3 regions of the Paenibacillus swuensis genome follow, and region 1 is predicted to be linked to each of the others. Evidence: riboswitches for the same ligand, from Rfam matches in the RefSeq annotation. Region 1 holds a riboswitch; each other region holds the start of a gene.
The links. A riboswitch is a leader RNA that binds a small molecule or an ion and turns the genes downstream of it on or off. The one in region 1 is predicted to bind cyclic di-AMP.

Region 1 (2,266 bases):
GAAATAACCGGCGATTAAAGCCAACGTAGCGCCTATGGTATTCGTTTGAAGCTGTTCAAGGAAATAGCGCCAAGACCGGTATATGGACGGCTGCATGGCGAATAAGGCAGCAACGGCTGCTATGATTGGAGGATTCAAGCCTAGCAAAGTGCTGGCATACAGGGCGAGAGCGACAGCGACTCCCGTTTTGAATACTCTTGCCCCTAACGTCACCATTGATGATCCCCTTTCCATTATATCTATAGTATGGACTAACCCACCTATTCTACATGCAAAACAGACGGAATGCAAAAAAAGAGCGCCCCCAGGGCACTCTCCGTTTAATTAGATGTTACACATGCTTCCATAGCGTACCTTCACCGCTAACGGGACAAACCGGGAAGTAGGCACCCTTCTCGAATGATCTTGTCTCTCCTGCGGAACATATATATTCGCCGGTCTCCGTCACGCGGTCTCCCGTACGATGCTCGTGCTCACTGTGTCTCCAGGTGGTTGGCGTGTCATCCGCAGGACATGCCGGGAACGTAGCTCCCGTTGAAAATTGACTTTTCACGCCGTTCTCGCTGATATAGGTGCCCGCTTCCAGAACGTGCTCTCCGGAACGGTGCAAATGAATTGTGTTTACCATATTGAACACACCCTTTAAATGGATTTGGTCCTCGACCATCTAAAAGTATTAACCACATAAATCACAAATGAAACAATTTAGCGCTGCATCTAAAGAAAAAAGACCGCCAAGGACGGTCTTTCATGATCATATTATGAAATTATCCGATAAATTCCTGTACCCACTCACCTTGATAATAGCCTACACCGATCTTCGTGAAGCCGCTGTTTAAGATGTTCGCGCGGTGTCCCGGGCTGTTCATCCAATCCGTCATCACTTGTTGTGCGCTAGTTTGACCTGTTGCAATATTTTCGCCGGCCGTGTTGTACTGAATTCCGTAAGTTTTCATCATATCAAACGGAGATCCGTACGTCGGAGAATTATGATCGAAATAACGATTGTTTTCCATGTCAACGGCTTTGTCATAAGCCATTTTCGCCAATGGCGCGTCTGAAACTAAAGGACTTAAACCCGCTTTAGCACGCTCTTGGTTCACAAGCGTAACGACTTGCTGTTCCAAAGACCCTTTGTTGGCAGACGGTTGTTGAATGTTCGTGTTCGGTTGTGTAACAGATTGTCCTGTTTGCGGTATGTTAAGCTTCATCCCCGGCCAAATAATGTCCGGATTCGTCACTTGCGGATTCGCTTGAATTAACGCGGTTAAGCTGACACCGTTCCGTTTAGCGATCAGATACATTGTATCTTGTGTTGCCACCGTATAATTCGCGTTTGCAGCCATCGCTGCGCCTGCTCCCAAAATTGGAGTTAAAGCAATAATACCTGTTAAAGCCAGTTTCTTAAAGTCCATAGACTTCATAAAATCCTTCTCCCTTCGAATTGGCCTGCGAGGTTAGCTGTCGGGTTAGGACGAAAAGAGAATGCCCCGCCGCGGAAAGATCGGCTTCACCCCAAATCCAAATACATGGGTTCCCCGTGCTTCATTAAGAGCTTCGGCCTTTATGTTGTGTTCTCGGACAAGAAACAGCTTAACATGACTTCGGAAGCGTTTCATTGGTTAAATAATGGTAATGCGAACAGGTACAAACACCCATCCGCTATAGCCCGCATATCGTATACCATGACTGACTACCGGTAAAGGAGTTATGCACAATGGTAAATTACGATTCTGAATTCTCGCAAGAACGCGGAATAGTTCCGACGCAAGAAACTCAATTCGGCACAACCGGCATCGGCGGCGGCATTATTGGCGGAGGTATATATATACCTGGCTTAGGCTGGTTTCCGGGAGGCGGCGGATTCCCAGGTCCAGGGCCAGGTCCGGGTCCAGGGCCTTTCCCTCCACCGCCGTTTCCGGGTCCGGGTCCAGGACCCGGTCCGTTTCCTCCACCGCCGTTCCCGGGGCAGAACCCCTTTGTAACTGTCGTCATCGACGGCGGTCAGGCCTATCCTTATATTCGGAATAGTTACCGCATTCGGTATTATCCCGGGTTGACTTTGTACCAAGCCCTGCAAAATACCGGCCAGGTACAATTCGGCGTAGGCGGCCGCATCCGGTCCGTATCCGGGGTCCCTATCGGAAGCAGCGTTGCTTATGAACTGCGCGTGAACGGCAGACTCATCTCCGGCAACTCCTTGTTCGTACAGTTGAACCCCAATGATCATGTATCTTTACGTTTAATTCTTGTAGGCGTACCTTAT
Region 2 (2,266 bases), 2.1 Mb from region 1:
ATTGTTGAAACGACTCAATATCCGCTAACGTAGCATTAGGTACGGCGTAAACCGGTACGGCATGCGCAGCGGCTGCTTCAGCTAAAGCTCCATCCCGCCGACGAGCATAGGGAGTATAGTCTTCGTGGAAGACAACTTCTGTAACGGGATGCGCGCGCAACACCGCAGCAAGCACCTCGGCCGGATTTCCGTAGAGGAGATTTAAATGCCGGTCCGCCTGTTCATACTGCTTAATCAGCTGACCCGCCGCGCGCAGAAAAGTACGGCCGCTGTGATCGTTAGCCCGCTCTTCATCCAGTAACACCGGATCCAGAATGAGCAGATGTATCCCGGGCTGGCCCTGATCCCGCAGTCTGTCGAACGCTCGCAAATCTTCAATTCGTAAATCTTTTCTATGCATAAACAAGTACATTGGAATGGCTCCTTTAGTATCCGGCAGGAAAAAATAAAGCCCCGAAAGGCTTGTCCGCGGTAACGGCGCCTTTTCGAAGCTCTCTAATGAATGGCAGGTAAACCGATTCGCACTCGGCGCCTGCGGATGGAAGACCGACTACTTACTCTGCGATGACCTGTTTAAAGGAAGTCTCCGACAGAACTCTGCGAGCGGTCACATATCTCTTCACATAATAAGAATCGCTTAGCTTGCTGATACTGACGCCTTTCTTGCTTGAAGCATGTGCAAAGCTGCCATCTCCTACATAAACACCAACATGGGAGATACCGTCTCCGCCTGTATCAAAGAAAACTAAATCCCCTTCGCGCAATTCATCCTTGCTCACTTTCGAGCCAAGCTGAGCTTGCGATCTGGAAGAGTGCGGCAAATCAATATCGAACCGGTCGAACACATAAGATGTGAATCCGGAGCAATCGAAGCCGCTCTTGGTCGTTCCGCCGTAATTGTAATCAATTCCGACTAATTTCGACACTTCTTTGTCGAGCGATGTCTGGGCTGAAACCATGCCCACCTGTAAAGATAGTGAAACGGCTAGTCCTAGTACGAACACTGAAACTTTTCTCAAAACAAAGATGCCCCTTCCGGTGCCTACGAGGTTAGCTTGAGGGTTCGGTGAGAAGGTTCCCTATGACCACTTTGTTGCGAGGTCAATTCACCCAAAAATGGATCCCCCGTTTCCCTTGCGGGAACTCGGCAAAGATAAGTTTAATTATTTTTTCCTCTCCTACAATTCGATCTTTTTTTCGTAAATCCTCCTTTAGTCACAAATTAGTCACATTTTTTTTCGTGAAACAGCAAAAAAACCGTCCCCGAATTACAGGAACGGCTTATTTTCGCGTAATCTCTACAGCCCGCTTTTGGCGTGCCAGAGGTGGTATTGTGTGGCCACGCCCCATACTTTAAGCAGGGTACGGACCAGGTGGTACATTTGATGCATAATGAGCGCAAGCAACCCGGCCCAGACCAACGACACGGCCGTCGTTACGGCGTAGATGCCGCCGGCAATGGATAGCAGAAGCAACGCGGCAAGCGCCATAGGCATCAGGTGACGGAAGGATACCTTAAGCGAATGCAGGAGCTTGCCTCCGCTCACCTTGCCGATCCCGATGGACAGGAAGATCAGATGCAGGACGAACGCATACAGGATCCAGCCTGCAAGCCAAGGGCTGAAGTGCATCAGCATCGGGGTCAGGGACGGCTGACTGTCGTAAATGACGAGCGCATGAGGCAGAATCCAGTAGGCCGGCAGCAAGGTGAGAAAGAGTTGAAGCCAATACATTCCGATAAAGAACAGACCCCAGCGTTTCACGCCATGCAGAAACTTGCGCTTGTCTCTCACATCGGCCAAGTGAATACAATGAAAGAGTCCCGCCTGGATCAGGGGTGAAGCGATGAGACGGATCAACAACAGGGCGCCCAGAATGGCGATATAGGAATAGCTGATTCCGGTTTTCGTAAGCTGAAATTGACTTTCCGCGAAGAATAAGTGCAGGGATGAAGTTTCCAAAGCGTCTCCGGGGTACCTCCGCAAGAGCGGGTAAACAATGGATTCGATAAACCGATAGAGCACAAGTCCCCATAATAATTGATAAATAAATAACAGCAAAATGATCGAAAATTGTCGAATGGCCGAAAACCATCCTTGTTTTACCCATTGCGTCATCATCTTGGTTCACCTCACCATGCCAGGGAGCCGATCAAGGCTTCCACGATTTTGGTAATGCTAAGATTCCAGCGAATGTTCGAATCCGTTGCCACATCGGCTTTCATAAAGTTGTTAATATGTTTGTTCTCCACAACGATGGTGTATTG
Region 3 (2,266 bases), 2.2 Mb from region 1:
ACCGATGCCCTCGATATAAACCCAGTACCCGATTGGAATTACTTTCGGATCTACTGCAATGGTGCGTCCTTCCTTCACTCGAGCACCCGATGCGGTAATTCCGTATTGCGGGTGACCTTTGCTCTTGCCTGTGGAGGCGACTCCGGCAGCATAAGCAGTGAGGGTAACATTGTTCAGAACTTTCTTTGGTTTAAAGGTTGCCCCTTTGCGGGTAATAGTATTCATGGAAGAACTTGTCGTCTTAGCAGCCAATGCCACTACGGGAGCAGGTTTCTTTGTACCCACAGCTATTACCTTCGGAACAACATTCGCCCCAATCGTCTTACTTGTCAGGACCGTCGAAACTAATTTTCCGTCTTCATACGTTTTTTCGAAGTTTTTGTAGACTACGCCGTCTTTACCATTCTGTACAACGGCTGTCTTGCCCTTAAGTAAAGATGCGTCTGCCGTCTTCACGGTTGTGTATGGCAGAGAATACTTATGTTGGGTTGAAGCCTTACTTACTCGGACAATCTTAATCCCCATATATTTCTTAACAGGTGTGTTAAGCGGAGGCCAGATCCGGTCTTTAACGCCCAACTTTACTTTATTATCCGCCAGAGCGCTTTGAATCGTCTTACTGGTCGTATAGAGTGTTACAGTCTTTCCGTCCGCAATGAGCTTGAACGGCACCGCGGTTTGGATCACTACTTTATCCCCGCTCTTAATCGGAGCGCTGAGCGGCATAGAAATCTTATCGTAAGATCCGATCTGAATTGCTTGTTCATCCAACAGGTTGTGTAATACGGATTCCTTGGTTTTCACCACTTGCTCTTGTCCGTTGACCACTACCGATACACTCTTCGTCGCCGAAGCGTTTAACAACATTAAACCCATGAAAGCAGCGATTGTAACAAAGGTAATCAAGATTACCAAACGCAAGTTTTCATGCTTCCATCGCATTGCGAAACACATGCTGGATGATCGTTTAACATGGGTTTCGTTAGTACTGTTTCCCACTTATTTCGGTCCTCCTTCAAAGCCCCGCCGCCAACATTAAGCATTACAATTTGACGTGACTAATCAGTTTATTTTTTTGCATTTCTGCGATAAATCCGGTTGTTCTGATGACGAAAAAAGTCAGAATCACCCCCAATATATACCAAGCTATGAGCCTTATTCGAATTTTATTCAAATAAAAAGAAGCCTTAGGTAGAGGTCGTCTTCCAATGGGCTTCTGAATGCGCATAAATAGGGGATGGTAGGCACCAGGACGTTACCTCTCTCTGCACGCTTACGAGGTTAGCTGACGGATTCGGACGTGAGAGTCGCCCTAACAGATACTTACGCATGAAATATGCTGCAAGCCCCGTATTCACCCCATGGAACAACATAACCGGATGGATTTCTCCATTCCCGGGTACATTTGGTTCCCCCGCTCTCCATTACTGAAGACTCAGCGATACAAGAAATGTAAAACTTTATTTAATTAAGTTACATGTATAATACTCTGTTTGAAACGATGTTGTAAAGCATTAGTAAAAGTTGTTTTCAGTCTTATTTGGCCTAAATTAGGTTAAATACATGAAATTTATGGATACTTTCCACTTTTCTATCTCAATTATCTGCTATTTTCTTTAATTTACTTCAATTATCGTGTTATCGAGAATAATTTGCATGCGTTTTCCATGGTGATTCGGGCTATTTCATCCATACTTATTTCCTTAATCTGGGAAGCGGCTTCTGCGACTAAAGTCACATATCCGGTTTCATTTCGTTTACCCCGATGCGGGTGCGGCGTTAAATATGGAGCATCCGTCTCGATTAATAATCGGTCCAGCGGAACTCTTGCTAACACCTCTTTCGGTTGTTTGGCATTCTTGAACGTAACCGGGCCTCCGAATGATATATAGAAATTCATGTCCAGACAAGCTTGCGCGATCTCCCAGCTGCCCGAATAACAATGCATCACCCCGCCGACCTCTTCCGCCTTCTCCTCTCGAAGAATTTGTACAACATCTTGATGGGCATCCCGATTATGGATAACAATCGGTTTGTTGACTTTACGGGCAAGGCGAATCTGTTCGCGGAACACCCGTTGCTGAACGTCTTTAGGTGAGGTATCCCAATAGTAATCCAATCCAATTTCACCGATGGCCACAACTTTAGGGTGGTTACACAGTTCCTCGATCCAATCGAGATCTTCCGCTTTCATTGTAACTGCATCTTGAGGGTGCCAGCCAACAGCGGCGTAAATGAAATCATAGGATTCGGCCAATTTCATTGT

Region 2: linked by a shared signal. The riboswitch ahead of SY83_RS06030 (C40 family peptidase) and the one ahead of SY83_RS19670 (CAP domain-containing protein) in region 1 are both predicted to bind cyclic di-AMP.
Region 3: linked by a shared signal. The riboswitch ahead of SY83_RS06550 (resuscitation-promoting factor) and the one ahead of SY83_RS19670 (CAP domain-containing protein) in region 1 are both predicted to bind cyclic di-AMP.

What each region holds. Positions count from the first base shown of each region.
Region 1 is NZ_CP011388.1:4,358,713-4,360,978, forward strand. Features, by position in the region: gene SY83_RS19660 (FUSC family protein) at 1-213, opposite strand, end outside; gene SY83_RS19665 (hypothetical protein) at 332-628, opposite strand; gene SY83_RS19670 (CAP domain-containing protein) at 768-1,415, opposite strand; cyclic di-AMP (ydaO/yuaA leader) riboswitch at 1,432-1,573, opposite strand; gene SY83_RS23390 (hypothetical protein) at 1,718-2,266, shown strand, end outside.
Region 2 is NZ_CP011388.1:1,410,747-1,413,012, reverse strand. Features, by position in the region: gene SY83_RS06035 (cryptochrome/photolyase family protein) at 1-412, opposite strand, end outside; gene SY83_RS06030 (C40 family peptidase) at 555-1,019, opposite strand; cyclic di-AMP (ydaO/yuaA leader) riboswitch at 1,025-1,160, opposite strand; gene SY83_RS06025 (hypothetical protein) at 1,299-2,120, opposite strand; gene SY83_RS06020 (M1 family metallopeptidase) at 2,132-2,266, opposite strand, start outside.
Region 3 is NZ_CP011388.1:1,516,868-1,519,133, forward strand. Features, by position in the region: gene SY83_RS06550 (resuscitation-promoting factor) at 1-999, opposite strand, end outside; cyclic di-AMP (ydaO/yuaA leader) riboswitch at 1,255-1,451, opposite strand; gene SY83_RS06555 (TatD family hydrolase) at 1,631-2,266, opposite strand, start outside.